DNA from 3 places in the Priestia sp. YIM B13486 genome. Region 3 is predicted to be linked to each of the others. Evidence: predicted binding sites of a transcription regulator. Region 3 holds the regulator's gene; each other region holds the start of a gene.
The links. The regulator LexA, encoded in region 3, represses DNA repair genes until DNA is damaged. The targets are predictions, from matches to a motif close to CGAACATATGTTCG.

Region 1 (10,436 bases), on a different contig from region 3:
CTAATGCTTCCTGTTGAATTCCTCTTTTTTGATTCGTTTGATTGAACATATTATACAAATCTGGCGCTTTTTCAAATAACAATTCGTAAAATCTCTTTCCTATTTGTTTACTATGTTCTTTCAAAACCGGCACTGTTGATTGGACAATTTCAATCGTTTTAGAATCAAGCATATAACATCCACCTTTTAAGAATTTTTCATATGTATTAATCTTTTTCGGCACTACAACTTAATATGGATAAATTTGGATTGTCCTATACGATTCCTGAACTTTTTTAAAACAGATTCACATTTGAAAATTGTTTTAATCTAGAACACTTCATTCTATCCTGATGATAGTTACATAAAAAGAAGCTCTCCTTCATAAAATTTTTGAAGTAAGCTGAGTTGGAATTATCACAGCGACCGCTTGCCTTGTTTATAGCCTATATAATTTATTAAATTTGATATTAATTTGGCTTTTCAACAAGTACCCAAGGAACTTCTATCTCAAAATTCAGTTGAAGTACGGGTCTGGTAAATCCGCCAGGGACAAATTCCAAATCGTTGGAAAAGCCAATATGTAGATTATTGCTTATTTCAATTGCATCATCTGAATTTATAATTTCAAGAGGTGTTTTGTGAGATACTTTACCTACAATATGATAACAGCCAATATAGAAGTGCCGTCCATTTTCTTGAGAATCAAAATGTGATAAGTGATTACATTGAGAAGGGTTAATACCTAGTTGGTAAAAAAGCTGAAGCTCTATCTCTGATCGTGACTTCATAGCTTCATAGAAGTTTAGACAATATAGACAATCGCACAAATCCCACTTCTTCAAATACTGTTTTTTTGTTTCTTCAACATCAATTTCTAAAATCCAATTATTAATCTTTATAGTTTGATACATAGTCTTCACTTCCCATACTTAGGCTATTTAGAAGTTACCTTCAGCTGCAGAATTCTTTAGCTTAATTTATAAGCTGATTAGAAAGATAAATTATAACGAATTAGCAAAAGCATCTAATAATTCTTCACTTTTAGTTTCTGAATAGCTTTTAATACATCCTCTCTATTCTTAGCCAACTTCATCCACTTTGGAAGTCGACTCTCGACACTTAAATAATAGGGATGTGATTCCCTGAGTTCAGCTTCTATATAGCTTTCGATATAATTTAAATGTTGCAGATTTAATGCCCATAAGATGTTTCCACTACATTCAATTTGTAAATAGAGCGGAAGTTGAAAATACCAGTCACAGGGGTCTCCAATTAAAATTACTTCATAATCAGCTTTAGGTTCATACGAGACTCTTGCTTGTCCATAACCGTTTGCTTTCATAACTTTGTCTTTTGTGGTTCCGCAAGCAGTACAAACAAACCTTCTTTTAACGTTAGCGACGTAGGGACTCGAATCATCTAAAGCTATGACTTTTGCACAAGAGGCGCAATGTGGACAAACGACTAGAAATTCATATCCTAACCCTATAAGTGTTTTATTTTTATTTAGAAATGTTTTTTTCAAGACATTCTCTCCATTGAATTTATTAATTCATCGAACCGATGGCACTACGACATTGATTTCAGTTTTAATTTCACATTAATCTCCGGACGCAAATACTAATTTATTTAGTTTCAGTGCCTCTAAGCAAAGGTCCTTTAATGCTTCAGCAAATATTTTCGTCTTCAGATCTATCTCTGTTGGTTGTCGACAGGTAGTCTTTAATACTTCACATACCTTTATTAATTGATTGATTTCTTGTACAGAAAACAACTTGTCACCATATTGATCTAACCCTGTCAATAATTCAAATGAATCCCTGAATTCTCTTGCTAACATGTAGTCGTGTACTCTTTCCTCGAATTTTACACATTTAGTCGAAGAAGCTGCTTCTTTCTTATTATCAGCGATGCAGACATCAATTCCTACCATCAGATTCTCCCTTTCTCTACATTCTTTCTAAGCTTAATAGGGACTAAAAATGAGGACAGCTAGGTAGATATTAAACTACTATCTGTCCTCTTCTGACCGTACTCTTATCAAAATCTTTTAACTAACCCACAATTAAGTAACATCTTCTACAAACCCTTTCAGAGAATCATACATTTCTAAAGCGTCCCATTCACCCATACCATGTTCAGCTGTGAAAACTGGATAATCTTCATTCGCTATATCAATAAAAAGCGGGTCACCGCCTATTTCTTCATCATACCCTATGACAAACCAGTTTTCTTGCCAATCTCCTTCTTGATTTCCTATAAGGGAATTTGCTTCTAAATCTTCTCTGTAACCTAATTGTCCGTCTAGAAACTCGCTTTTAAGGTAGATATAATAAGGAGTAGAAAGAATTTCTCCCACTTCATCTTCAAATTCTACTTTCATCGACGTACCTGGAAGTTCTTTAAGAATTTTATAGATTCTCTCTATATCCGGCTTTATCATTTGCTTCTCCCCTTTAATAATCTGTATAAGTTATCGTGGACATCACCCATTCTTCTAAGCTGTCTGCTATTACTTCACGCTGTTCCCAATCGTGCCAAAAGGTGATAATTTGGCCGGTTTTGCCTCCTTCAGCGGGATTCAAATCTATACAAATATCATCTCCTCCCCCATTCGTAGCAATCGAGATCCAACGCGGGTTCCACCAAAATTCTTTTTTTACTGGCCCAATAGGTTCAATTTCTGGGAAATCTTCAAATTCTCCTCCGTCTAAAAGCTCTTTTAATGTTTGCCACGTATACAGAATCTCCTCTAAAGGTAATAGAGTATAATTTTCGATAACCGCTATGTATTCATCACGCTGTCCATTATGTATCATTAACCAGTCTTTAAGGTTTTGAGGGAATGTTAGTCCCATCTTTTGCTCAACCTCTGCAATTTCTGACTCAGCAGCAGCTTCATTAAGCGTTCCTACTGCTTCCGGTCGATGTATTTTCAACCACTGTTCAAACTCATTCCAAACCTGCTTCATACTGGACTCCTCCTTATATAACATCATTAAATGAATCTATGAAAAATGATTGCGTATTTTTTAAGTTTATACTAATTATGTATGGAAATCTTATGTAAATAAACTGTTTTATTACTTTCTACTACATAAAACGAACATCAATTAATTCACTTAACCTCATTTTGTGTGTTTGCTTACATCCTTCATCTATAAAAACAAATATACCTCCAAGAGAATCTACAAATTGAATAATTCCTGTTTCCGTTATGCACTGCCCGTGCTTGTAATACGTCAGGTACATTTTTTTATGTGTATGAAGCGCTTCAATCAAGGTGAAATTAATCTGTTCCATTTGATCTTCTGTTAAAAAAGGTTGAGGTATCTCTGCTTGTTTTTTTATAATTTCTTGTAATCCTCTGTATTGCTCGGGCATAGTGGCAAACGGTCGCCATTTTTTCATTCCTCTGTTTTGCATGTCATCTTCCTCCTTTATGCTTTATGACCTCCTAAAAGGCCGTTTCGATAACGAGCTGTTGAATGCTCGAGATGGCTTGAAGCTCGCAGAACACTATTCCTCCCATAACGCATACGAATTTCATCAATCGTTTTAGCAAGGGCATAGGCTCTTTCGCGCTGGTCAATATCTTCAAATAAGCTCATTTGCTCTTCTTCTTGAATACTGGTGTTCGATAAAGAAATTCCAATCGATCGAATGGGCATTCCGCTATCAAATGTGTATAGGATGGTTAAACAATAAGGGGAGATATCTTGACTTAAATTCGAAGCTCGCTCCATTTTCTTTTGCCTCGAGAAACCCCCACCTGTTTGTTTGCTGTAGCCAATGGATAAATGAATAGTTTGTGCCACGACTTGATGCATACGTAAACGAAAGCACACATCATCTAACAGTTCTAATAGCAGCAATTCCACTTCTTTTCGATTTGTATAGTCTCGAAACAGAATTTGACTCTTCCCGAATGATCGAGAGCTCGGAATATACACGTCAGAAATGCGACTAAAATCAATTCCATTTGCATGTTGGTGGATTTCCTCTCCTAAGACACCAAATTCTTTACGTATCATCTCTACAGAAGAAAGAGCGAGTTCTTTTATGGAGTGAATGCCCAAACGATTTAAGCGTCTTTCCGTAGCAGACGAGATTCCCCAGAAATCCTTCATTGGGTGAATCGACCATAATTTGAAAGGAATATCTTCGTATCGCCAATAAGCTACCCCTGTTGTGCTATTCTTGGCCTCATGATCTAAGCTCACCTTAGCCAGTAAGAGATTCGGACCTATGCCTGCAGTAGCTGTCAGCCGTGTTTTGCGATAAATCTCGTTGATGATTTTATGGGCTAATTCTTTTGGTGTGCGAGCGAATAAATGCAAAGAAGCTGTGGCATCAATAAACAACTCATCAATGCTATACGCATGAAAATCCTCAGGAGCCACATACTGTAATACCAAACTAGAAACATAGTTCGAAGCCTTGACATACCTTTCCATGGATGGATTTACGACATGGATATCTTTCCTTCTAGGAATATCGAAAAGACGGCTGCCTGTTTTGATCCCTTCTTTCTTTAATAAGGGTGTGGCAGCTAACACAACTGATCCCGACCGCTTTGTATCTCCTACAACTGCCAACTTTGTTTTTAATGGATCTAGCCTACGTATCACGCATGAAACAGAAGCAAAGAATGCTTTCATATCAATACAAATAATGACTCTGTTTGGTAGATATTCATAATCCATTGGAATAACTCCTCAAATAAAGAACGTTTGTTCTCTATTATATACGAACAAACGTTCTTTATTCAATAAAAACTCTAAAGTTTTCCCGATTATTGTTAATATAATAGGAGACAAGAATATTGTGAGTGAATTTGGAAGATAAAGGAGATGGCAAACGAATAAGAAAATGACTAACTATATTATCTTTTTTTCATGGTTTTTATTCTTAGTTCTTTTGTGGATTGTCGTTTCATTATTCAAAGGTGAAAATGGACAGTGGTGGTCTATGTATCGTTTAAATGCAGACAAATACGGCCTTTGGGCTTTAGAGATTTCTTACATAAAGTTTAGTATTGCTGCTTTTATCTCATTAGCAATAGCTTATATGGTGAGTTTTGGATTCAAAAGAAAAAGATAAGGTCAAATAAAGTGCTTTGAAAGTAATATAGATCGTTGGATTTAATCGGAATAAGAAATAATGATAAAAAGACCCTAATTAATATGTTAATAAGGTCTTTTCAGTATCTATAAAGTTTATTATGTATTTTATAGATATTAAATAATTGATTTTATTTTTGATGTTCAGCCCATTTTAAAAAGCTTTATAAGTTTCGTAGTACTATATTTATAAACTTTCTTGCGTGTAATTAAATCCCATTAATTAACAGAATAATATACGCGTTTTGAATATTATTTATAGTCTTCTCAAAAAAATATCCGTATTAAACTACTTAATGTACGCGATTTGAATAAAGATTTTGATTTTTAATATTATTTTTATTTTAACAATGAATAATGAACGGAAAATTGATAATTTTTTAAATTTTATCAAAAAAGTTTATTTTTTATATTGAAATATGTAATTTGACTGTTTATAATACAAAAAAGATAAGTTATTTGTAATTTAAGTTGTCTGAAAATTTAATTTTTTATGAAGAATATTATTAATGGAGGTTTCACCGTGTCAAACAAAGTACCGTTTTCTTTTATAGTAATCATTGGTTTAATGTTATTTGCATTATTTTTTGGAGCTGGAAATTTAATATTCCCTGCCATGCTTGGCCAGTCAGCGGGAGCAAATATCTGGTCAGCAAATGCGGGTTTTTTAGTTACTGGAGTAGGCTTGCCTTTACTTGGTGTACTAGCTTTTGGATTCTCTGGAAAGGAAGATTTACAATCATTAGCAAGTCGCGTACATCCTATCTTTGGTTTAGTATTTACAACTGTTCTTTATCTAGCTATTGGACCTTTATTTGCTATCCCACGAACAGGTAACGTCTCTTTTGAAATCGGACTTAAACCTTTCATTTCTGAAGGCTATAGTTCTATAGCTTTACTCGTGTTTACTATTATATTTTTCAGCATTACATGCTTTTTTTCTCTCAATCCGGCGAAAATTGTCGATATTGTCGGAAAATTCTTAACTCCGATTAAATTAACATTCATCGGAATTCTAGTTCTAGTAGCTTTTATTCATCCTATTGGAAAATTTCAAGCACCCACAGAAAAATATATAACAAACTCTTTTTTTAATGGGTTCCAAGAAGGATATCTAACAATGGATACTCTTGCATCTTTCGTTTTCGGAATCATTATTATCAATGCAATTAAAGAAAAAGGCGCTAAAACAAAGAAGCAAATTATAACTGTTTGTCTAAAAGCTACAGGAATTGCTGCTATTATTCTTGCAACTATCTATTCAGCCCTTTCATACATGGGCGCCTCAAGTGTAGAAAAGCTTGGGCATTTAGATAATGGTGGTGCGGTGCTAGCGAAAGTTTCTGATTATTATTTTGGAGAATATGGAGGATTACTATTAGGCTTAATGATCACAGTAGCTTGTCTGACAACTAGCGTAGGGCTTATTACTTCATGCTCTTCTTATTTCCATAAATTATTACCTTCTATTTCTTATAAGAAAATTGCGATTAGCTTATCCGTGTTTAGCGCAATCATCGCAAATGTTGGATTAAATCATTTAATTTCTTTTTCAGTACCTGTTTTAACAGTTCTCTATCCATTAGCAATCGTTCTAATCTTTTTGACTTTCCTTCATTCTTTATTTAAAGGATGTGCTGAGGTATACCAAGGCAGCCTATTCTTAACATTTGTTGTAAGCCTGGTAGATGGATTAAATGATTTTGGCTTACACATTCCTGGTATTGACCAAGTATTTACTTATTATCTTCCTCTTTACCATATTGGATTAGGTTGGATATTCCCTGCAATTATTGGAGGTCTTGCAGGTTATGGAGTTAACTTGTTTAAAAATAAAGAGCAATTTACTTCTAAATCAACAAGGTTAAATAAATAAATTCACTTTAATTCTCTGATTAAATTAAAGCATTTAGATGACCACTTTGAAGCCTCCTTTTATTACTATTTCGCACTTAGTATAAAATGAAGTTTCAATTAACTTCTAAATAAGGGAGTATAACTATGAAGAAAACGTCACAAGCTTATAGCTGTATGGATGCGTTAGTATTTAGATAAGATTAAAGAAGATTTAATGGAAGAAGATGAATTGCTTAAAAATTCTCGTAAATAATAAAGCGAATGTAAAAAGAGGCTTTTACTTACACAAAGTAAAAGCCTCTTTTTACGCGTTTCTCTTGTTATATATGTTTTTAATAAAATATTATTAGATTCCTGTTCTTAGATATAAAAAACTTCTATATTCCCCTTTTTTGTAACTTATAACTGCAAAAAAATACATATTAAAGGTTAATATATACCCCGATAAAACCCAGAAGATAATGTAGAACTATCTATTAAAATCAAAAAAGGGCTATAGTTAGCTCTTTTTTGATTTTAATAACATATACAATATCTAAAACTGATTAACATAAAACGATTTTATAGGAATAAATAAAGCCTCAAGAAGTGTTACATACTTCTTGAGGCTTTATTGTAGTTATGTATTCTTTAACTTATTACTTGGTCATCTTGGTCATAGATAAATAACTGTATCTAAACTTTCAATTAGATATCTATTTACTAACCGCATTGCTTCAATACTATTATCAAACTTGTAGTCCCACTTATAAGCACCTACTTTGGATGCTGGCTCATACTTAGCTAAAAACCATTTTTTATTTACATTCATCTCTATATTTTCCTTTATAATCTTTATATTTTGCCATCTAAATAGACTAAATCACAGGTTTATTCTATTTTAATTATATATCAAAATTGAGTTGGGAAACTTGAATATCATATACAAAGTTAGTTAACATAATCACTCTTTCCGGAAAACATGTGAAAAACGATCCCTTGATAATCAAGGGATCGTTCACTTTTTGTTTTTCTTTTTTATCTTTGAAATACCATTGGTTATTGTACATTTTTATCACTTCTAGCTTAAACGAGATTGTAAAAGATCGTCCTTAGTGACCCATAAAAAATTCCCCTCCACGTACAGTGTCATCCTCACTCTTAAAGAGTAATTTTTTCACACTATATTTAGAGGGGGTAATACCAAATTTTACTTATTTTCTCGCATTACTTGAGCTACTTCAGTAAAAATTACGCCTAAGCCATGTGCACCTGCGTCCGGATAACCAAGACTTCTTTCTCCAACCGTACCAGCACGTCCCATACGTGCAACAATCTGTTCGGTTGATTTTGCTCCTTCAACAGCAGCTTCTGCTGCTTTGACAAGAGCATGTTTCATGCTTTCACCTTCAGCAGCACTTGATGTTAACGTATCTGCATAAGGTACTAAGGCATCGATTAAAGTTTTATCTCCCACAACAGCTCCACGTCCAAAAGAACGTTCTCCTGTTGCTTGAATTCCTTTTACAGACGCTTGGATCATTTTAGCAAATTCTGTTAAATTCAGTTCGGTTTTAGATTCGGCGTTCTTTCCAGCCGCGCGAAATGCTGATCCCCAAATAGGGCCTGATGCTCCGCCACAGTGCTCCATGATAACGATAGAACACGCCTCTAAGAAGTTTCCAATATCATTTGATTTATTTTCGAGAATTTCGTGCCATTCAGCTTTCAGCTGTTTGAACCCTTTAGCAACACTCATACCAAAGTCTCCGTCACCAGCATGGGAATCTAATTCACAGAATGGTATTTCATTTCTAATAATACATTCACTCATTTGGTCAACCATAAAAATAATATTATTCAACGTCAATCGATTTTCGGTTACTACGGAATATTCTTTGTTGGTTTGCACCTCATAGGACACTTTCGGGGCCTCCGCGGTACCGATGATTTCATTATAAGTGACAGCTGGTACTTCACCTTTGATTTTTAGCGCAGGAGTATCGCACTCTTCAGATAGGAGACTCTTTAAGTGTTCATCTAATTTCATAATTGAAATAGAAGCACCGGCCATATCGATGGCTGTCATATAGTTTCCGACAAACGTTCTTGCAATCGTTACGTTTCTACGTGACAATTCACGAATGACAGAATGATTTAATAAATATAGTTCTTGAAGAGGTGTGCTTCCAAATCCATTAATTAGGACAGCCACTTCTCCTTTTCCATCTTCTATCCCTACTTCTTTTAATAATGAAGTTACCGTACGCTCTGCGAGTTCGTCTGCTGAAATAATTTTTTCACGACGGATACCAGGTTCTCCATGAATACCAACGCCAAACTCCATCTCATCTTCTGCAATCTCGAAAGTAGGAGTTCCTTTAGCAGGAACTGTGCAGGAAGTTAGTCCAAAGCCAATGCTTTTAACATTCGCAATAGCGTTTTCTGCTGCCTCTTTCACTTTTGCTAGATCATACCCGCGTTCTGCTGCTGCACCTGCTATTTTATGAACAAGAACAGTACCAGCTACTCCCCGTCTTCCAACTGTATATAAACTGTCCTGTACAGCAATATCATCATCTACTTTTACATAATCCACTTGAATTCCATCTTCTTCTGCTAGATAAGCAGCATTCTTGAAATTCATCATGTCACCACTGTAGTTCTTAATCACTAGTAAAGTTCCCTTATCGCTAGCTGTTTCTTTAATGGCTTGATAAATCTGTATTTGAGAAGGTGAAGCAAATACATCACCACAACCTGCTGCATCTAACATGCCCTTTCCTACATATCCAGCGTGAGCAGGTTCATGTCCACTTCCGCCCCCGCTAATTATACTTACTTTACTTTTATTAATTTGGTCTTTTTTAATGACTTTATATTTTTCAATTAAATTCAGTTCAGGATGTGCTAGAACCATCCCTTTACACATCTCAAGTACAACATCTTCCGGTTTATTAATAATTTTTTTCATTTTATATCAACCTCTTCTTATAATCATTTCCAATTTGATCTGCTGCAAGAATAGCTGCAGCTACTGACTCTGGATTAACAGGGAATGGCATAGAATAGATAGATTCCTCTGGAATACAAGCTTTATTAGCTACTTCCATTAACTCTTCTTGTGTAATTTGTTCCACTCCAATATCAGCGAGACAAACTGGAAGTCCTACTGCTAAACAGAAATCTAACACTTCTTCTATTTCCTCAGTTGGCGCATTTTCCAATACCAATTGTGCTAATGTACCAAAAGCTACTTTTTCACCGTGGAAGTAATGGTGCGCACTTTCTAAAAGAGTAAGCCCATCATGAATCGCATGTGCTCCAGCTAATCCACCACTTTCAAACCCTAATCCTGATAATAAGATATTGGCTTCAATAATGTTTTCTAAGGCTGGAGTAACAACATTATGATCGCTTGCAGCTTTTGCTTTAACCCCGTCCTCTAATAGAGTGTTGTAGCAATGTTCTGCTAACACTAATGCTGCATTTGTA
Region 2 (10,436 bases), on a different contig from region 3:
TCTGTTGCTTGGACAATGTGCTTCATCGTAAGCTCCTTACTTATAGTGCTGCGAGAATGTGTTGCTGAACTCTAGCAATATATGTAAAACTTATGTTTCCATAATAGTAAGAATAACATCAATTGTCAAATTATTTAAAGTAATAGAAAAACTTAGTTTTATTCATATCAGTTATCATACAACTGACTTGTTGGTAAGCTTTATTTCCTTCAATTATCTTACTATAATAACGGCTAATGAAGCTTTTCAATAAATTAAAAAGAAGAATATTCCTATAAATAAAAGAAATACTAATGAAGCTATAAATATTTACCTATCACTATTTTCAGGAGGAATGTGTACAATGAGCACATCAAAACTTCCGCCGCTCACGTCCTCGGAGCTTGCTAACTTATGGATGACTTATCAGGAAAAAACGATGATTTTGAGGTTTCTAGAATATTTTCTGGAAGATAAACAAGATTACAAAGAACTTTTTGAGCTATATTATAGCCGATCTTTAAAACGTGTAGCTCGAATTAAAGAAATATTTGAGAACGAAGGCGCTGTTATCCCAATTGGTTTTACGAAAGATGACGTGAATATAGGAGTTCCTAAACTATATGACCACATGTTCGAAGTCATGTATATACGCTTAATGTCTCAAATTGAAACAGGACTGTTTGCTTTGCATTCGACCATGTCTTACCGAGAAGATGTCCGAAATTTCTTCGTAGAGGCAACAGCAGAAGCACAGGACATATACAATCAATCCACACAAGTATTGTTAGAAACGGGTGTCATCGCAAAACCCCCATACGTTTCTATGCCTAAGGAAGTCCATTTTGTCCATGAACAAAATTATATAGGCGGATTGAGCTGGTTTAGCGAAAAAAGATCGCTGAATACCATTGAAGTGTCACTTATTCAACATGCTGTTGATACAAATCTTGTAGGAATGCAGCTGATGATTGGTTTTGCTCAAGTGGCCAACAACAAAGAAGCACAGCAGCATTTTGTCAGGGGTATGAAGCTTTCGAAGAAAATTGAAACAGAACTAGGTGATATTTTACGCCATAGCTACATAGAACCCCCGGCTACTCATGCCGGAAAAGCGACGAATTCAACCGTTCCTCCTTTTTCAGATAAGCTGATGATGTACAATACGAGTCTTTTGAGTACGTTCGGTCTGGGGAGTAATGCTTTAGGAGGAGCCTTTAGTTTAAGAAGTGATTTGCCATTAAAGATGCTCCAGCTTGCAAAAGACATTTACAGTTTGGCGAAAGAAGGCGGCAAAATTATGATTCAAAACGGATGGCTTGAAGAGCCTCCTCAAATTGAAGATCGCAATCAGTTAACTAAAAAATAGGTTCTTTCTTATAGGAAAGCTAGCTGCTCTACGTGCAGCTAGCTCTATTTGTTTTTTTAGTATACTGTTTTTAGGGCTAGTACGTAACAACTGTTTGCGTTATTTAGAAGTTTTTCCGTCTTTTTCTCAGTCGTTTAGCTCGTATTTCCACTTAATTTATAACAAAAAAATAAAATAAAAGGTATTTTCTCTGAGCTGACGAAATCTTTCTATATAAAATAGAAAGGAGAAAAGTATGTTTCCTATTCTTCTTACACCTCGCACTACACTGCGTGAAATAACAGAAGTCGATGTAGATACTATCTTTGACTGCTTCTCTCAGAAAGAAGTTATTAGATATTACGGGCAAGAAAAATTCACAACAATTCAAGAGGCTCTGGTTCTGATTGATATTTTTGCTGAAAATTACAGAAAGCAAAAAGGCATGCGCTGGGGAATTGAACGGCTCGATACGGGGGAATTAATCGGGACAGTTGGATTTAATCAGTGGAACCAAAAGCATAAGCGCGCGGAAATTGGCTATGACCTACTCCCTCAGCACTGGGGTCACGGCTATGCTTCAGAAGCTGCTTCGGCTGTTATGGCTTATGGCTTTGATACCCTTCAGCTAGTGAGGATTGGAGCTGTTGTGTTTCTTGAAAACAAAGCATCACAGCATGTGCTTGAAAAGCTCGGGTTTCAAAAAGAAGGAGTGTTAAAAAACTATATGTATCAAAACGGAAAAGCTCACGATACGTTTGTTTATAGTTCCCTGCCTGCTACATAATAAAAAAGGATTCTTTTCTTAAGAAGAATCCTTTTTCCTTTTATTTAAATGCCGCATACCCATCATCAGCCATGATGACGCTGCCGTTTACAGCTCCCGCTTCTTCTAAGGAAAGCAAATAAACCATATCTGCAATTTGTTTTGGTGTAGTAAGCTTTCTGCTCATCGTTTTCGCTTTCATTCCTTCAATCATACCGTTGTCTTTATAGCCTTGAATAATGGGTGTATCAACAAATCCTGGCGCAATGGCGACGACGCGAATACCGTATTTAGCGAGATCTAGCGCAGCTGATTTCGTCATCATCACAACAGCTCCTTTCGTTGCGTGATAGGCATAGGTACCGGGTGAGGCTAAGAAGCTAAAAATAGATGCCGTATTGATAATGACGCCTTTAATACCTAACTCTCTCATTTTCCTGCCCGCTGCCATAATCCCATATGTAACGCCGTGCTGATTCACATTAATAATACGGTGATATTCTTCTAAGTCTTGATCCAAAATAGACGTAGGGCGTCCAATACCTGCATTGTTAAACATCACATCAATTCGCCCAAAGCGGTTCACGGTTTCTTCAATCAGTGCTTCCACTTCTTCAAACTTTGTGACGTCCGTTTGCACAAATAAAGCGCTCCCTCCAGCTTCTTCAATTTTTTGAAGGGTATCTTTTCCTTTCCCTTTATCATAATCAGCAATGACCACCGCGTCTCCTTTTTGCGCAAACTTTAAGGCAGTTTCTTTGCCAATTCCGCTTGCTCCCCCTGTAATAACCGCTACTCGTTTTTGCTGCATGTTTCTCCCTCCTTGATAAAAGTTCCTTTCTTTTACATTATAGCATTCTTTTTTATACCATCCGCTTCTATTAGTCACCTCATTGCTATGAAATTAGCCGAGTTAGGCATAGGTGAACGCTTTTTTAATAAAAATCAGCGTGTGTACAAGCAGTTTGTCATTTTTTGCATTTACTATAGTGTAAGGAGGTGATGGCTATGCATGAACACACAGGTAATGTATCTATCCCACGTCCTCCGGATGTGGTGACAATTCTGTGGGAGCGAAATCCTTTGGATAGACAAACTCCTCGTACTGTCGTAGAAGCAACAATAATCGGCAGCGCAAAGCCTTGTGGACGCTTGTTAGCTCAAGGTCAGCGCTACCGAAGTGCAGCACATTGTTTGCTTGATAACGGCTTTGAACAAATTACTGCTGAAAGATTAGGAGTATTTGGAGTAGCTGTATTTGTTAGAGAGTATTAAAATAGAAAAAAGGGACCTTTCTGTAAGTTTAGAAAGGTCCCTTGATACGTATTATGCGTGGAAATTCGTGCCGTCTGTTACAGCTTCGATTACACCAGCGCGAATGACAAAGTCACCAAAGTGCTCGCCTTCTTCTCTCTCTTTTGCATAGCGAGGAAGCAAGACGCGCAGTTCGTTTAAAATTTCTTCTTCACTGATATTTTCACGGTACATTTTACTTAAGCGGCTGCCATCAAATGCTGCTCCAAGATACATATTGTATTTACCCGGCGCTTTACCGATAAAAGCAATTTCACCTAAAGCAGGACGTGCACAGCCGTTAGGACAGCCCGTCATACGAATGGTAATTTCTTTATCGCGAAGGCCGTTTTCATCTACAATTGCTTCAATTTTCTCAAGAAGAACTGGGAGATAACGCTCAGCTTCTGCCATCGCAAGCCCGCATGTTGGAAGCGATACACAAGCTAATGAGCTGCGGCGAAGAGCCGAATAATGCTTGCCGTCAGTTAATCCATATTGTTCGATGAGATCACTAATTTGTTTTTTCTTTTCAGTTGATACGTTCGCGATAATTAAATTTTGATTGGCCGTTAAACGGAAATCACCGCTATGAACTTTTGCAATTTCACGAAGACCCGTCATAAGCTTATAGTCTTCAAAGTCAGCAATACGTCCGCCTTGAACAAAAAGAGTAAAGTGCCATTTTCCTTTTACACCTTTTTCCCAGCCGTAGCGGTCGCCGTTATGATCAAAGTGATAAGATTTTGCTTCGTCTAAGCTCCAGCCCAGACGATTTTCAAGCTCTTCTTTTACCGTTTCTAATCCAAGACGATCAACCGTGTATTTAAAACGCGCGTTTTTACGTACAGAGCGGTTTCCATAATCACGTTGAATCGTAATGATTTTTTCAGCTACTTCTAGAATTTGATCAGGTCGACAGAACCCAATCACTTTTGCAAGCTGAGGGTAAGTTGCTTTATCTCCGTGCGTCATACCCATACCGCCGCCGATTGCTACGTTAAAACCAACAAGTTTCTCGTCTTCTAAAATGGCAATAAAGCCAAGGTCTTGTGAATACACGTCAATATCGTTAGACGGTGGAACAGCTACGCCAATTTTGAACTTTCTTGGCAAATAGAGCGGACCATACATTGGTTCCACTTCTTCTTCCACTTCTTCTTCCACTTCCGGTGTGCTGATCACTTTCTCTTCATCTAGCCAAAGTTCGTGGTACGCTCTTGTACGAGGCAATAAGTAATCACTTAATTTTTTTGACCATTCGAATACTTCAGCGTGCACTTCTGACTGATACGGATTCGGATTGCACATTACGTTACGGTTTACATCTCCGCAAGCTGCAATTGTATCTAATAAAGAAGCATGAATTTCTTGAATCGTTTTCTTCATGTTCCACTTTAAAATTCCGTGCATTTGGAATGCCTGACGAGTTGTCAGCTTTAACGTTCCATTTCCGTATTTTTGTGCTAAATCATCCATCACTAGCCACTGTTCTGGTGTTGAAACACCGCCTGGCGTACGGACGCGAAGCATGAATTGGTAAGCTGGCTCTAGCTTTTGTTTTTGACGTTCATTACGAAGATCTCGGTCATCTTGCAAGTAGCTTCCGTGGAACTTCATCAAACGATTATCGTCTTCAGAAATACCTGAGCTGATGCGGTCGAGCATTGTTTCTCCTAATGTACCGCGCAAATAATTACTTTCATCTTTTATGCGCTCAACGTCACTTGGAGGACCTTCGGGCGCTTTTAAAATTTTGTTTACCATGTTGAAAATCTCCTTTCAATCCTCAGTATACATCACGCTGATAACGTTTTTGTTTCTTCATTTCAGCAAGGTAACCTTCCGCCTGTTCACGGCTCATCTTGCCTTCTGTTTCGATAATTTCAACTAGCATGTTGTGCACGTCGCGTGCCATATTTGTTTTATCTCCGCACACATAAAAAGATGCGCCTTCTTCTAACCATTGGAATAATTCTTTACTATGTTCGAGCATACGGTTTTGTACGTATACTTTTTCTTCAGTATCGCGTGAAAACGCCACGTCCATTTTTGTCAGTACGCCATCTTTTAACCACTTTTGCCATTCTGTTTGGTAAAGGAAGTCTGTTACGAAGTGCTGATCTCCAAAGAACATCCATGACTTGCCTTTTGCCCCTGTTTCTTCACGCTCTTGCATAAATGAGCGGAACGGAGCCACACCTGTACCAGGTCCTACCATAATAATTGGCGTTTCTTGATCTTGAGGAAGCTTAAAGTTTTTATTGCTTTGAAGATATACAGGAATCGTATCGCCTGGCTGCAAACGTTCTGAACATAGGACGGAACAAACACCTTTACGCTCGCGTCCATGCGCTTCGTAGCGTACCGCTCCGATTGTTAGATGAACTTCATCAGGGTTTGCTGATAAGCTGCTTGCAATCGAGTAAAGGCGCGCTGGCATTTTACGTAAAATGGCTACAAACTCTTGTGCCGATACGTTCCATGGGCCGAAGTCACGAACTAAGTCAATCACATCACGGCCTTGTGTGTATGCTTTCAATTCCTCGCGATTTTCTACAAGCGCTTTTAACTTATCGTTTCCAGTAAGCTCAGCTGCTTGCTTTAAAAGCGGCTTTGTTAAAACGGTAATTTCAAAATTAGAGATTAGCGCTTCTCTAAGAGGACGCGTTTCTCCTTCTTTATTAACCGTTACATTTTCACTTGCATCCCACTTGAATTCGTTAAGAAGAAGATCAACAAGCTCCGGGTCATTTTCAGGATAAATACCTAAACTGTCTCCTGGTTCATACGTCAAACCTGAACCTTCTAGAGATAGTTCTAAGTGTCGCGTTTCTTTATTTGATCCGCGGCCGTTTAAGTTTAAGTTCTCAAGCACTTCTGCTTTAAAAGGATTTGTTCTTGAATATGGTGAAGTTCCTGCAGGAGCTTCCGCTGGAACAGCTGCCGAAGCGCTGTGTCCTTTCGCTTCGCTTAATCCATCAATAACACCTTTAAGCCATTTATTTGCGGGCTCTTCAAAATCTAAATCACAGTCAACGCGCGGATACAGTCTTTCACCGCCAAGTTCTGCTAAGCGCACATCAAATTCTTTTCCTGTTTGACAGAAAAATTCGTATGAGCTGTCTCCAAGCGATAAAACAGAGAAACGGAAGTTCTCAAGTTTTGGCGCTCGACGGCCGTGAAGAAATTCATGGAAAGATAGCGCATTATCAGGCGGCTCTCCTTCTCCATGTGTACTTACGACAATTAATAAATTTTCAAGTTTCTTTAAATTATTTGGTTTGAAATCATTCATAGAAGATACGGTTACATTAAAGCCTTTTGCTTCAAGCGTTTTGCCTGTATTTTCAGCAAGTCCTTGAGCATTTCCTGTTTGTGATCCATAAAGAATCGTTACGTCTTTTGAAACTGTCTGGTTCGTTTGAGCAGGCGCTGCTGTAGAAACGTCTGGCGTTCCTTCGGCAGACGTAGATTGAGATGCTGTTAAATAACCGCTCAACCACATTTTTTGTGCTTCTGTTAATGTCGGCAGAAGGCGATTAAGCAAATCTGCTTGTTCTTGATTAAAAGGGCTGTTTACTACCTTAAGTTGCAACACTGTCCACCTCACAAAAATATATAATTTAAATATGTATGCTTTTACGAATCATCTTCAACAACATTTAATACCTGTGTCTAATTAATCAATGATGTTTCCCTTCATACATTATTATTCCTATAGATTATATCAAATTTAATTATATAAATCATTAGAAAATTCTTATCAAATTCGTCTACCTGCATTTTATCGGAGAAGAATAAATTAGTAAAATACATATAATTGATAACTAGTATTAAGATCATTAATAATTGAAGCTGTAGTTACGTTTTTTATAAACACAGTTACTTCTATATTTGTTCATTCTACATCCTTCACATGAATATGAATATTTTGTAATTTTTAGAGAAGTTTTGTAGAAACGGTTTTCTTTCTCATCAGAATGTTACATAATAAATGTAACATTAATCCTTTTAAAAAACACTATACGGAAAAGACAGTATATTCTGAAATTTAGGACAGTTTATAGGTGGGCTAGCAACCTTTTATTCGATCTATTCATACACGTTGGAGAATATAAAGGGAAGCTTGCAGTACATAAAATTCCCTTTTGCTCATCTCAAATGAAAGGACTGGCTTTTAAATCAGGTAATCTTTTTTAAGGAGGCTTCTCGAATGTTTTTACGAGAATTAACGAAAAGTGGGACGATAACTGTTTCTTACTATAAAGATGGAACGTTGCAAACGTGCAAAGGCCGCGTGCACAACTTAAATCTCCATCAGCAAATTCTATCCGTAAAAGACGAAAATGAAGCCGTTGTTTCCCTTCAGCTTTCTGATATTAAATCCATTCATTAGTATGTAAAATTAAGGAGGAATTCTCATGTGGAAAGATAATAAGCAAGCGCTTACAGATTTTGTGTCGGAAGATCGGTTTGAACTGAACTTATATTTAACGTATTTGCTTGATCAAATTTCGTATGACACGTCTAAACAATCCCCTTTTCTTCGTAAGCCTAATGAAACAACTAGTTAATATAGAAAAAAGCGCACAAATTTGTGCGCTTTTTTTAACGTGATGGCTCTACTTCAGCAATGCCTTCTTCTGGTTTTTCTTCGGCTTTTTTATTTGAAAGCTTGATCTGCCTTAAGAACAATGTGCATACCGCTCCTAAAATAATAAAAGCTAAGCCCATGAAAAAGACGCTGTGCAATGCGCTCATTAGCGAGGTCTTCAAAATTGGCACAATGCTGTCTGAAAGCGCAGCTGGAATACTCTTTAGCGCCTCAGGGCTAAACAGCATCTGCAGCACACTTTCAGGATTCGTATCAATCGCTTTTTTAAACCCGTCCGCAAAAGCACTTGCTTGAGCAGGCAATGTGTTTAAATATGGAACGAGTTTGTCAGTAAGAAGCGTACCTGATTTTGCATTCATCACCGCTCCTAAAATGGTAATACCGAACGTTCCTCCAATTGAACGGAAAAATTGACTTGATGATGTAACCACACCGAGCTCTTCTTTTGAAAAGCTCTCTTGAAGAGCAAGTGTTAAAATTGGCATCACAAGACCCATTCCTAAACCGATTATGGCCATATAAGAAGTGGCAACAAGTTTGCTAGTATGAAGGTCTAATGTTGTTAACAAGAAGAACCCTCCTGCCATAATGAGCATACCCGTAACAATTTGAGGCTTGATTCCAACTTTATAAACAAGCTGCCCTCCAATAATACTTGTTACAATCATTGAAATCATCATCGGTGTCATAATGGTACCGGATTCCGAGGCGCTGACTCCAACGATTCCTTGCATAAAGAACGGAACAAACGTAATGGCTCCGAACATGCCGATGCTCATAAAAAAGCCAATGATATTTAAAAGCGTAAACGTTCGGTTCTTAAATAAATACATCGGAAGAATCGGCTCTTTCGCTTTCTTTTCCACAATAATAAAGCTTATGATTCCCACAACAGCAAGTGTAAATAGACTAATAATTTGCCAAGAGTTCCAGTCGTAGTCTTTTCCTCCAAAGCTCAGGGCCAAAAGCAAGCTCACTACTCCGATAACCATTGTGAACATACCGGCTACATCGAATTTCACAGGTCCCGTATGTTTCTTTCCTTGAAGTCCCAGGGCAATAAAAACGGTAGCGAGTATCCCTACCGGCAAGTTGATGTAAAACACCCATTTCCAGTTCAGTGAATCAACAATCCATCCGCCAATTTGTGGACCGATGACAGAAGCAAGACCGTAAATTCCTCCGAATACTCCTTGAAATTTTGCTCGTGCTTTTCCTGTAAATAAATCACCGATTACAATCATTGCCATCGGCATCATAACGCCGCCGCCAATTCCTTGTAATGCACGGAATAAAATAAGCTCTGTCATATTATTTGCCATTCCACATAGAGCAGAAGCAACCATAAAAATAATAAGTCCTGTAACATAAATTACTCTGCGTCCTACTAAATCAGCGAGCTTTCCTGCAATCGGAACAACTGTTGTCGACGTTAATAAATAGGCTGTTGTCAGCCATGTCATCATGCTCAATCCACCAAGATCTCCTACGATTCTTGGCATAGCTGTTCCGACAATGGTTCCATCAAGTGCAGAAAAGAACATCGCAATAATTAACCCAATTAATAAGAGCGTGCGCTTTGAATTTTTTTGATTTTCCATCGTGTGTCTCTCCTCTTTTTTGTTACTGCTGCTTATCTTTATAAGAAGCAGCTGACGTTGCAAGCTTTTTCGTAATAGAAGCCATCATAGAAAGCTCTTCTTCTGTTAAATGCAAAAGATAGCGGTCCATAATGGCTTTTCGACCATTCAGCACATCTTCAAGCTTGCGATACCCAAATTCCGTTAAGGTAATATCAACGACTCGTCTGTCCTCTTTATTATGTTCTCTTACAACAAAATTGTGCTGTTCGAGACGATCCACTAAAAGAGTCACGGCGCTCGGTTTGACATCCATGAGTTCTGCAATTTGAGAAACCTTACTGCTCCCTACTTTCTTTAAATAAGAAAGAACAAATAATTGCGTAGGAGTCATCTCATGCTCATTTAGGCTCTCCATCATTTCGGGCTGCATTTTTTCAAATAGCACTTGAAGCGATGAACGAATCTCTCCAAGATACTGATTGCTTTTTGTCACATCTATTCCTCCAGGCTTGCTTATTTATTTCATGTCATAAATAGTTAATGCTAATTAAATATAAATGCATATAAACTAAAAGTCAATTATTTCTTTTTTAGTATTGACCCTTACGCTGCGTTATATTTTATAGTAGATTTCAGAAGGGAGATGAAAGAATGAACAGAAAAACAAAAGAAGTTGCTGACTTAGTAGGAATCAGCGTCCGCACGCTGCATCACTATGACGAAATCGGGCTATTAAAACCTGATGCCGTTAGTGAATCCGGCTATCGGCTTTATTCAGCGGCTAATCTCGATATGCTTCAACAAATATTATTTTTTAAAGAACTTGGCTTCCCTTTAAAACAAATTCAC
Region 3 (10,436 bases):
AAAGCCAAGCCTTTTAATTCCAATGAATTTGTCATCGCACTGTAACTGCCCCATAGAGACCATGTGAGAATAATGACACATAAAAAGATCAGGCTTTTGGATAAAAATGAGTTAAGCATATTACCTCCTGCAAATTATTTCAAAGATAAGGTACAAAATTCCTACCCTATGATACCATATTTTATTATTTTGTATATATTTTTCTTATAGAGTATAATATTAGATTGTTCTGAAATTACAACAGCAGCATAACATTTGATAAAAGGGTAAGCGGAGTAGGCAGTGATTTAGTAATAGATAAAAGAGGTTGGGAAAAAAGGATTTTAGTCGAAGTGAAAAACGAACCATTGATCATCATGTTTGATTAGTGGTTCGTTTTTTTATGGTGAACGTAGGTTTCATTTGTTTAGTTCCTTCCAGCAGTTGATTGGAGGGCAAGACGAAGACTCCTGCGGGAAAAGCGGAACAGGTGAGACCCCGCAGGAGCGTAAGCGACGAGGAGGCTCATCGGCCGCCCGCGGAAAGCGAAGTCTTGCACGGAAATCAACAGCGGTGTAACAAGCAATCCCTACTAGCTTATTTATTCCATTTGTTCCCCTATAGATTCGCTTGATTTAGTTATGTCTCAATCTCTTCTTTTTTATCATGTGTTTTCTGATGCGAACAGCTTTTATGTTTTAAACCGATCTTTTAATAAATTCCATAGGGAACTCACTCCGAGACTAATGCTGATCAGAATTCCTGATAGAGCTACTATTAAAGCGATATATTCAAAGATAGAAAACTGCTTCATACTATCCCAATTGATATTTCCCTTTAGTTTGCTAATAACTAAATTCATTCCGTAAATACCGGAAAGAACCGTGTAAATCGTTAAAATTAATAATAAGTAATTATGACGCTTAGCTGCGATTTTCTCTTGATTTTGGTACAAAGTACCAAGAGTTTCTTTGACTTCTTGATAAAGAGAATTGATATGGAAGATTTTTTTAAAGAGCTCAGAAAACTCTTGACCTTCTGTGCGAGAGCTAATTTCTAAAAATAAATATTTACCTGAGAACACGGTAATAGAGCGGATTAGTCGTTCAATGCCCTCTGAATTTTTATGAAACGTGAGCTGAGAATACTCATAAGATAGTTTTAGCAACACGATTTTATAGAAAAAATGTAAAAATAAATTATAGTAATGCTGGCCAAATAGATGATTCATCAAAAGCTGATCCGTTTTAGAGTCTGTCGATTTAGAAATACATGAAAACACATGGTCTGTTATGACGTAATAGGTTTCAGGAGCCCATCTGGAATACACGTGTTTAGTATTATACGTTTTAATATACTCATGATTGTGTGCAGAAATAAACGCTTTCCCGTCAGGCATATAGCTATTTAGCTGTCCAGTACGAAATAAAGTTGTGGAATTAATCTCTTGCTCTTGATTTACCGTTACATAACTTAACACAAACATCCGTTCATCGATAAAATAAGGAAGGCTCCCCACATGCTGTTCACGTGTGGCTTCTTTCTTGATGTGTTCGTTCAAAAATGGCGCGAGCTGTGAAAAAATATAATCTTGTACTTTGCTATAGCGGTGGTGTTCATAGGTAATGGTGGATCCATGCTCTTCAGCAAGCTTCGGTTCTAATACACGAAAATGATTCATGAACTCTAAAATATCATCATAGGTGTAATGATTATGGCTCATCTCAGTGCGAATGGTCATGACGCCAATTTCAAAAGGACATAAAAAAACATCCACAGACAGCACGTTGCTAGACACGGTGGTGGAGGAAGTGTGTAACGTAATGGCATGGTCTATTTTTTTTGAAAATCGAAGCAACCCTTCTTTTTCGCACGAGTCAGGGAATAGAATGCATTCAATGTAAGGAAGAAAATATTGATCCAGGCTATCATGAGATACGTAATATTGTTCTCCGTAGTATTCTTTTTCTAAATGTTTGTTTTGAATGGAGAAAAACTCGAACAAATTTGCTTTCAGCGCATGAACAAGCTGCTCTTTATTTTTTCGGTCAAAGGAAAAAGGAAAAAGAAACATGTTCATTGCTTTGGTAGGTACAATGGTTTGAAATGGTTCTGTTTTCCTTGGTGTATTGGTCATAAACTACATCCTTCTTATGGTCGGTTGTATTTCCTTGTAAGAGTCGAGGAAATGCAGGTAGAAAGTAAAAGGTAAAACAAGCTTTATAAAAACCGTTCTACCTGCCTGCAATGATTCAACGTATCATTTATAATATGCCAATTTTTTTAGAAAACAAACGTAAAAAAACCAACTAACATCATCATTAGTTGGTTTTACATACAGTGTCTGATTAGTGAATCGTGCGATATACACCAGTTACTTTTCCTAAAATCGTTACGTGGCGAAGAATAATAGGCGCCATCGTTGAATTTTCAGGCTGTAAACGAACGAAATTTTCTTCTTTAAAGAAACGTTTTACCGTTGCTTCGTTGTCTTCGGTCATAGCGACCACAATATCTCCATTATTAGCTGTTTGCTGCTGACGTACGATTACCATATCGCCATCTAGAATACCTGCTTCAATCATACTTTCTCCCATAATTTCAAGCATAAATACATGATCATCTGGAGAAACGAATTTATCTGGAAGAGGGAAATATTCTTCCACATTTTCAACAGCTGTTATAGGCAGACCCGCTGTTACTTTACCGATAACAGGAACATTAATGACATTGCTTTTAGGGATGTTTACTTCGTCTAGTTGAAGAACTTCGATTGCTCTTGGTTTTGTCGGATCTCTGCGAATTAACCCTTTGCTTTCTAAACGAGCTAAATGCCCGTGTACAGTGGAGCTAGAGGCTAATCCTACCGCTTCCCCAATCTCACGAACAGAAGGCGGATAACCTTTTAATTTTACTTCATGCTTAATAAAATCTAGTATGTCTTGTTGACGTTTTGATAGCTTCATATTTTTCACCTCGATTTTAGCTATTCTTTAGGTGAATTATACCACGTGATGTGTCAATATACAAACATAAGTTCGAATAATTCCATTGACAGAAACAAATGTTCTCAATAAAATAAGAACATATATTCTGACAGGGGGATCATAATATGCAACAATTCTTACATTCTATGAAACATTACGCTATTTTTTTTGCAGTTATCGCTGCACTTACATATGTATTGACGCTGGTTTTAGGAGCGGATAAAGTAGATTTAGACAAATATTCAACGGTTACTATTACAAAAGGAGATACGCTTTGGGAATTGTCCAACAAGTATCATAATCACCATCATTTGACCACCAATGAATTTGTCAAATGGGTTGAAGACGTCAATGATTTAAACTCAGACACTGCCCAGTCTTTATCTCCTGGAGATAAATTATATATTCCTGTTTTAAAAAAAGAGTTACATAATCAAGTGGCAATTGAACAGTAGTGTGTAACGGCCGTTCCTGAATATTGTTAGAAGCCGAAAAGGTCGTGATAAAAGTGGATGCCATTATTTATTGCCGTGTCAGTACGGATAAAAAAACCCAAGAAACATCTTTACAGCGCCAGCAAGAAGAATTAAAAAAGCTTGCTGCTCTTCACCATCTAGACGTAAAAAAAGTCGTAATGGAAAAAGCAAGCGGATATGAAGTAGACAGAGAGGGTATTTTGGATGTTCTTCATACAATGAAAGAAGAAAAAATATCTGTGTTGCTTATTCAAGATGAAACACGATTAGGCAGAGGAAATGCTCGAATTGCGCTGCTTCATGCTTTTCATAAAGAAAATGCTACCATCTATACGATTAGTCATCAAGGCCAGCTTCAGCTTTCAGAATCTGATTCAATGGTGTTAGATATTATTAGCTTAGTGGAAGAGCATCAGCGGAAATTACATAATGCTAAAATTAAAAGAGGAATGAAAAGAGCTGTAGAAAACGGTTATCGTCCGCAGCAAAATTTAAAAAATCAAGGAGTTAACTCGGGAAGAGAAAAAAAAGAAGCGCCAATTGAAGAAATTGTCCGTCTTCGTCATAACGGCTTAACCTTTGCTGAAATTTCAGTTACGCTAAAAGGTTTTGGCTATAATATTTCAAAAGCGACGGTACATCGCCGCTATCAAGAATACCAAGAGAATGCTCAATCTCTTGATAAAACGAAAGAGATTTAGTAAGATGACTACATGTTGCCGGAACGGTTCGGTAATTTTAATTATTGATTATAAGGAGATAGGTTTTATATGCTATCAAAAGATAAACTTGCTCGTATTAATGCTCTTTCAAAAAAGGCAAAGGCTGAAGGTCTGACAGAATCTGAAGCGAAAGAACAGCAAGAGCTACGTCAGGAATATTTAAAAGTTTTCCGACAATCTATGACAAATCACCTTCATACGATTAAAGTTGTGGACGAAGAAGGTAAAGATGTTACGCCTAAGAAGTTAAAAGAGAGTAAAAAGAAGCGTCTTCACTAAGACGTTCTAGTAAAACTAGAGGGAGTGTTCCTTCTAGTTTTTTGTATATTTTTAATAAGGCACACAAAAACTGTAAAAGTGGAAAATTTTTTGGTTCAAGTATTGTACAAATAAGCAAATCATTAGTATGATAACATATGTACATAGTTTTGAAAGGAATGAAGAGTATGACACAACGTATTGAAGATCTTTCGATTGCAACAATTCGTACTTTATCAATCGATGCGATTGAAAAAGCAAATTCAGGTCACCCAGGTATGCCAATGGGAGCTGCTCCAATGGCATATACATTGTGGACAAAATTTATGAACATCAATCCAAAGAATCCAAACTGGTTCAACCGTGACCGCTTTGTATTATCAGCAGGACACGGATCGGCACTATTATACAGCTTGCTTCATTTAGCTGGATATGACTTATCAATTGAAGACCTTAAAAACTTCCGTCAATGGGGAAGTAAAACACCAGGTCATCCAGAGTTCGGTCATACAGCAGGTGTTGATGCAACAACTGGTCCACTAGGACAAGGTATTGCAATGGCTGTTGGTAAAGCAATGGCAGAACGTCATTTAGCTGAAACATACAACAAAGAAGGTTTAGAAATTGTAGACCACTTTACGTATGGTATTTGTGGTGACGGAGACTTAATGGAAGGTGTATCTGCTGAAGCAGCTTCATTAGCAGCACACTTAAAATTAGGACGTTTAGTTGTTTTATACGATTCAAATGATATTTCTTTAGACGGAGATTTAGATCGCTCGTTCTCTGAGAACGTAGAAGATCGTTTCAAAGCTTACGGATGGCAAGTAATCCGCGTTGAAGACGGCAATGACTTGACAGCGATTGCAAACGCAATTGAAGAAGCAAAAGGCGATTTAACACGCCCGACGCTAATTGAAGTAAAAACAACAATCGGATTTGGTTCTCCAAACCACGCGGGTACTTCTGGCGTGCACGGTTCTCCATTAGGTTCCGATGAAACAAAATTAACAAAAGAAGCTTATGCATGGACATTTGAAGAAGATTTCTATGTGCCAGAAGAAGTGTATGCTCACTTCAAAGCTACAATTGCTGAAGATGGCCAAAAGAAAGAAAACGAATGGAACGATGTATTTGCACAGTATAAAGAAAAATACCCTGAACTAGGTCGTCAATTTGAACTGGCAGTAGAAGGAAAGTTACCGGAAGGCTGGGAAGAAACGCTTCCAGCATACGAAACGGGTTCAAGCCTAGCTAGCCGTGCTTCTTCTGGAGAAGTATTAAACGCAGTAGCACAAGCTGTACCTCAATTCTTCGGCGGTTCAGCTGACTTAGCTGGCTCAAATAAAACAATGATTAAAGGTTCAGAAGACTTCACTGCAGCTGATTACAGCGGACGTAATATCTGGTTCGGTGTACGTGAATTTGCAATGGGAGCTGCATTAAACGGTATGGCTCTACACGGCGGTGTAAAAGTATTCGGAGGAACATTCTTTGTATTCTCTGATTATCTTCGCCCAGCAATTCGCTTAGCAGCTTTAATGAAGCTTCCTGTAACATATGTATTCACACATGACAGTATCGCAGTTGGAGAAGACGGCCCAACACATGAGCCAATTGAACAATTGCCATCACTTCGTGCAATGCCAGGTCTTTCAGTGGTTCGTCCTGCAGATGCAAATGAAACAGCTGCTGCATGGCGCTTAGCATTAGAGTCAACTGACCGCCCAACGGCGCTTGTATTGACTCGTCAAAACTTGCCAACGCTTGAAGGTACAAAAGAAAATGCATACGAAGGCGTGTCTAAAGGTGCATATGTTGTATCTAAAGCTGGTAAAGACCAAGCGGATGCGTTAATACTTGCAACAGGCTCTGAAGTAAGCCTAGCAGTAGAAGCACAAAAAGCATTAGCTGCAGAAGGCATTGATGTATCTGTAGTAAGTATGCCTGCGTGGGATCGTTTCGAAGAGCAATCTGCTGAGTACAAAGAAAGTGTTATCCCTAAATCAGTGAAAAAACGTTTAGGTATTGAAATGGCTTCTACACTTGGCTGGGAACGCTATGTTGGAGACGAAGGACAAGTTCTTGGTATTAATCACTTCGGTGCATCTGCTCCTGGTGAAACAATCATGAAAGAATTTGGTTTTACAGTTGAAAATGTAGTAGCAAAAGTGAAAAGCTTGCTTAATGCATAATTCTTTTTCATAAGAAAGAGCAGACTCCTGTGGTCTGCTCTTTTTTTCGACAAAAAAACAAAGGAATTTTTTCATCGATAGACAAGCATTGCGTACACCATTCGGTATAATGGTACAAAAAAGAACGAGCCGAAAGGGAGGATGAATCGTGAGAACGTATGAAGTATATTTAATGGAAGAAGAAGTTGCATCATCCTATTTTCGAAGAGAAAAGCTCATTTATCAGCTGCTGATTGAATATAGAATGAAACGTCACTTGCAGGAAACGCACTTACAAAAACAAGTTCATTACATTACTCGCCAACTGCCCATTTCATTTATTCAACGAGAATTGCTTCAGGCGTTTTCTCATTATCCTCATTTTTTTACTCATCAAGAGACGTTTGTGCTGGAATATCCTCATAAAAAAAGTCGAGCATCTATAAAATTAACGAATCGCTGTATAACAATTGAAGGAGATGGCAATGTTGATGCTGAGACAGCTTTTTTTGAAGTATTACGCAAGCTAGATCCTTGTTTTTTAGCAGTGAATTATGGAACGGATGAATACGGCTGGCTGAGGCCTGTGAAAACAAGAAAATTTGTGTAATTATTTAAGGAAATTGGAACGGAAATATTGTATAATAGCGTATGGTCTAGTACACTGTAAGTTAGACAACACGAAGGAGGAAGTAATACCATGGGAATGTATATTCTAGTTGGTGTTCTAGCATTAATTGTTGGGATAGCGCTAGGATTTTTCATTGCTCGTAAGTATATGATGAGCTATCTGAAGAAAAATCCACCAATTAATGAACAAATGTTAAAAATGATGATGATGCAAATGGGCATGAAACCATCGCAGAAAAAAATTAACCAAATGATGAAAGCAATGAACGGCCAAATTAAATAATGGTTAATTGGACAGACACTCTCTATTCAGAAGGGTGTCTTTTGTTTTATGATAGAGATAAGAAAATGGTTGTGGGGTTAGGGGGATACGATGAAAATTTTTCGAGAGTTATGGTGGTTTTTCAAACAGGAAAAAAAGTCTTACATAACGGGGATAGCGTTGCTCATTATTGTGGCAGCATTAGAACTTCTCCCGCCTAAAATTATTGGTTTAACGGTAGATGGCATTAAAGAAGGGACGCTGAATGGAAAGCGCTTAATGCAGATGGTTGGAATTTTGCTAGGAGCTGCTGTTGTGGCCTATTTCACAAGATACATATGGCGTATTATGATATTTGGTTCATCTGTTAAACTAGCCAAGCAGCTGAGAAATACCCTCTACACTCATTTTACCAAGATGAATCAGGCCTTTTATCAACGGCGGCGAATTGGGGATTTGATGGCCCATGCAACAAACGATATTCAAGCTATTCAACAAACTGCAGGTTCGGGTGTTTTGACACTCGTGGATTCCATTGTCACAGGAGGGCTTGTTCTATGCACAATGGCCCTCACAATCAGCTGGAAATTAACGCTTATTTGCCTTATTCCTATGCCGCTTATGGCCGTTTTAACGAGTTACTATGGTACATTGCTTCATGCGCGGTTTCATCACGCACAAGCAGCATTTTCTACTTTAAATGATAAGGTTCAAGAAAGCATTAGCGGAATTAAAGTCATTAAGACGTTTGGGGAAGAAGCAGCTGATGTCGAAGAATTTCGCATCAAGTCTGCAGATGTTGTGCAAAAGAACATGAAAGTAGCCCGAGTAGATGCATTGTTTGATCCGACCATTTCGATTATTGTAGCACTTTCTTTTTTACTTGCTCTTATTTTTGGCAGCAAGATGGTTATTAGTGAAGAGTTGACACTGGGGCAGCTTGTTACCTTTACAACTTATTTGGGCCTTCTTATTTGGCCGATGCTCGCGTTTGGCTGGCTATTTAACATTGTGGAACGAGGAAGAGCATCATATGACAGGGTATTTTCTTTATTAAAAGAAGAAAATTCGATTGAAGAAGCAGCGCATCCCAGTGTTGAAATGCCAACAGGAAATATTGAAGCTGTTATTCAGAGGTTTTCGTATGGTAAAGAAAACGGATATACGTTAAACGAAATTTATTTTACACTTTCTCGCGGTCAAACGTTAGGTATTGTCGGAAAGACGGGAGCTGGGAAAACCACGCTTTTAAAGCTGCTGCTTCGTGAATTTGATGTAAGCGACGGAGCTGTTTTATGGGGAGGAAAAGACATTAAAGACTATGCTTTTGATTCATTGTACCAAAGCATTGGGTATGTTCCTCAAGATCACTTTTTGTTTTCAACAACAGTTGCTGATAATATCGCGTTTGGAAAAAAAGAAGCAAGCAATCAAGAAGCTAAAGAAGCGGCTAAAGTTGCCAATGTACATAGAGACATCCTCGATTTTACGGATGGCTATCAAACAATAGTAGGTGAAAAAGGCGTTTCGTTATCGGGTGGACAAAAACAGCGTATCTCGATTGCAAGAGCTCTTCTATTAGATCCTGAGCTTTTAATTTTAGACGACTCGCTATCAGCGGTAGATGGAAAAACGGAAGCGGGTATTTTACAAGCGCTGAAGCAGAAACGTCAAAATCGAACAACGATTATTACAGCGCATCGGCTGAGCTCGGTTACTCATGCAGACCTGATTCTTGTACTTGATAAAGGGAAAATTATTCAGCGAGGAACTCATGAGGAACTGCTTAGCGTGAGCGGCTGGTACCAGGATATGTACGATAGACAGCAGCTTGAACGTGCGGTAGAAGAAGGAGAGACGAAAAATGAAAATTGAGCATTCTTCGGTACATAAACGTCTGTTTCGCTATACAATTCCGCATAAAAAATCATTTTTTTTAGCGTTCACATTATTATTAATTGCTACGGCTGCGGATTTATTAGGGCCCATTTTGATTAAAATTTTCATTGACGATTATTTAACTCCTAAGTATTTGCCTCTTCAGCCTCTTGTGTGGCTTGCAAGCAGTTATTTGCTTTTACAGCTTTTAAAAATTTTCGTTCAATACTTTCAGCTTCTGCAGTTCCAAAAAATTGCGCTTCAAATTATTCAGCAGATTCGAATTGACGTTTTTTCTCATGTTCATCGCCTGGCTCTTCGCTTTTTTGACAACACGCCAACAGGAAGCCTGGTATCTCGAATTACAAATGACACGGAAGCCATGAAAGAAATGTTTGTGGAAGTCATCGCGGTTTTTATTCAAAATGGGGTATTTTTGGTCGGTATTTTTATAGCCATGTTTATGCTAGATGTGAAGCTGGCTTTTTATTGTTTAGTTCTTCTCCCGTTCATTTGGGGACTTATGAAGCTTTATCAGCATTACAGCGCTATTTACTACGGACAGCTTCGAGAAAAGCTAAGCCAGTTAAATGCCAAGCTTCATGAGTCTTTGCAAGGCATGTCTATTATTCAGTTATTTCGTCAAGAAAAGCGGCTGCGCTCGGAATTTGAAGAAATCAATGATGAGCATTACAAAGCGGGTATGCGCAATATTAAGTTAGATGGTTTGCTGCTAAGACCGGCAGTCGAAATTCTTTACATGTTAGCCGTTATTCTTGTGCTCAGTTATTTTGGTGTTTCCGTAGCTGACAGTCCTGTTAAAATTGGTGTTCTTTACGCGTTTATCAACTACTTGGATCGTTTTTTTGAGCCTGTTAATGAAATGATGCAGCGTCTCTCTATGTATCAGCAAGCGATGGTATCAGCCTCTCGGGTGTTTAACTTGATGGATGAAAAAGAAAAAAATCCAGTCATGACAGGAGAACAAAAGCAGGGGGTACAAAAAGGAACGGTAGAATTCAGAAATGTAACGTTTTCCTATGACGGTGTTCGAGATGTACTTTCTGATA

Region 1: a site for LexA is predicted at 4,733-4,746, ahead of ACFX4G_RS04425 (Y-family DNA polymerase). Genes of this name have one in related genera too.
Region 2: a site for LexA is predicted at 7,466-7,479, ahead of ACFX4G_RS10305 (YolD-like family protein). Genes of this name have one in related genera too.

The regions. Positions count from the first base shown of each region.
Region 1 covers NZ_JBHZOZ010000002.1:35,632-46,067, reverse strand. The annotation lists gene hmpA (NO-inducible flavohemoprotein) at 1-172, opposite strand, end outside; gene ACFX4G_RS04455 (hypothetical protein) at 450-893, opposite strand; gene ACFX4G_RS04450 (hypothetical protein) at 1,007-1,507, opposite strand; gene ACFX4G_RS04445 (hypothetical protein) at 1,583-1,915, opposite strand; gene ACFX4G_RS04440 (SMI1/KNR4 family protein) at 2,048-2,425, opposite strand; gene ACFX4G_RS04435 (SMI1/KNR4 family protein) at 2,439-2,954, opposite strand; gene ACFX4G_RS04430 (YolD-like family protein) at 3,076-3,408, opposite strand; gene ACFX4G_RS04425 (Y-family DNA polymerase) at 3,423-4,688, opposite strand; gene ACFX4G_RS04420 (hypothetical protein) at 4,855-5,085, shown strand; gene brnQ (branched-chain amino acid transport system II carrier protein) at 5,629-6,981, shown strand; gene ACFX4G_RS04410 (hypothetical protein) at 7,618-7,773, opposite strand; gene dhaK (dihydroxyacetone kinase subunit DhaK) at 8,152-9,915, opposite strand; gene ACFX4G_RS04400 (glycerol dehydrogenase) at 9,917-10,436, opposite strand, start outside.
Region 2 covers NZ_JBHZOZ010000003.1:376,453-386,888, reverse strand. The annotation lists gene ACFX4G_RS10340 (AAC(3) family N-acetyltransferase) at 1-26, opposite strand, end outside; gene ACFX4G_RS10335 (DUF3231 family protein) at 344-1,348, shown strand; gene ACFX4G_RS10330 (GNAT family N-acetyltransferase) at 1,584-2,114, shown strand; gene ACFX4G_RS10325 (SDR family NAD(P)-dependent oxidoreductase) at 2,155-2,904, opposite strand; gene ACFX4G_RS10320 (hypothetical protein) at 3,102-3,368, shown strand; gene cysI (assimilatory sulfite reductase (NADPH) hemoprotein subunit) at 3,420-5,153, opposite strand; gene ACFX4G_RS10310 (assimilatory sulfite reductase (NADPH) flavoprotein subunit) at 5,176-6,984, opposite strand; gene ACFX4G_RS10305 (YolD-like family protein) at 7,603-7,785, shown strand; gene ACFX4G_RS10300 (hypothetical protein) at 7,811-7,963, shown strand; gene ACFX4G_RS10295 (MDR family MFS transporter) at 7,998-9,605, opposite strand; gene ACFX4G_RS10290 (MarR family winged helix-turn-helix transcriptional regulator) at 9,628-10,080, opposite strand; gene ACFX4G_RS10285 (MerR family transcriptional regulator) at 10,239-10,436, shown strand, end outside.
Region 3 covers NZ_JBHZOZ010000001.1:24,238-34,673, reverse strand. The annotation lists gene ACFX4G_RS00170 (glycosyltransferase family 39 protein) at 1-119, opposite strand, end outside; gene ACFX4G_RS00165 (hypothetical protein) at 403-558, shown strand; gene ACFX4G_RS00160 (magnesium transporter CorA family protein) at 671-2,116, opposite strand; gene lexA (transcriptional repressor LexA) at 2,328-2,945, opposite strand; gene yneA (cell division suppressor protein YneA) at 3,092-3,421, shown strand; gene ACFX4G_RS00145 (YneB family resolvase-like protein) at 3,475-4,143, shown strand; gene ACFX4G_RS00140 (DUF896 domain-containing protein) at 4,213-4,443, shown strand; gene tkt (transketolase) at 4,611-6,617, shown strand; gene sirA (sporulation inhibitor of replication protein SirA) at 6,766-7,206, shown strand; gene ACFX4G_RS00125 (YneF family protein) at 7,297-7,509, shown strand; gene ACFX4G_RS00120 (ABC transporter transmembrane domain-containing protein) at 7,600-9,363, shown strand; gene ACFX4G_RS00115 (ABC transporter ATP-binding protein) at 9,353-10,436, shown strand, end outside.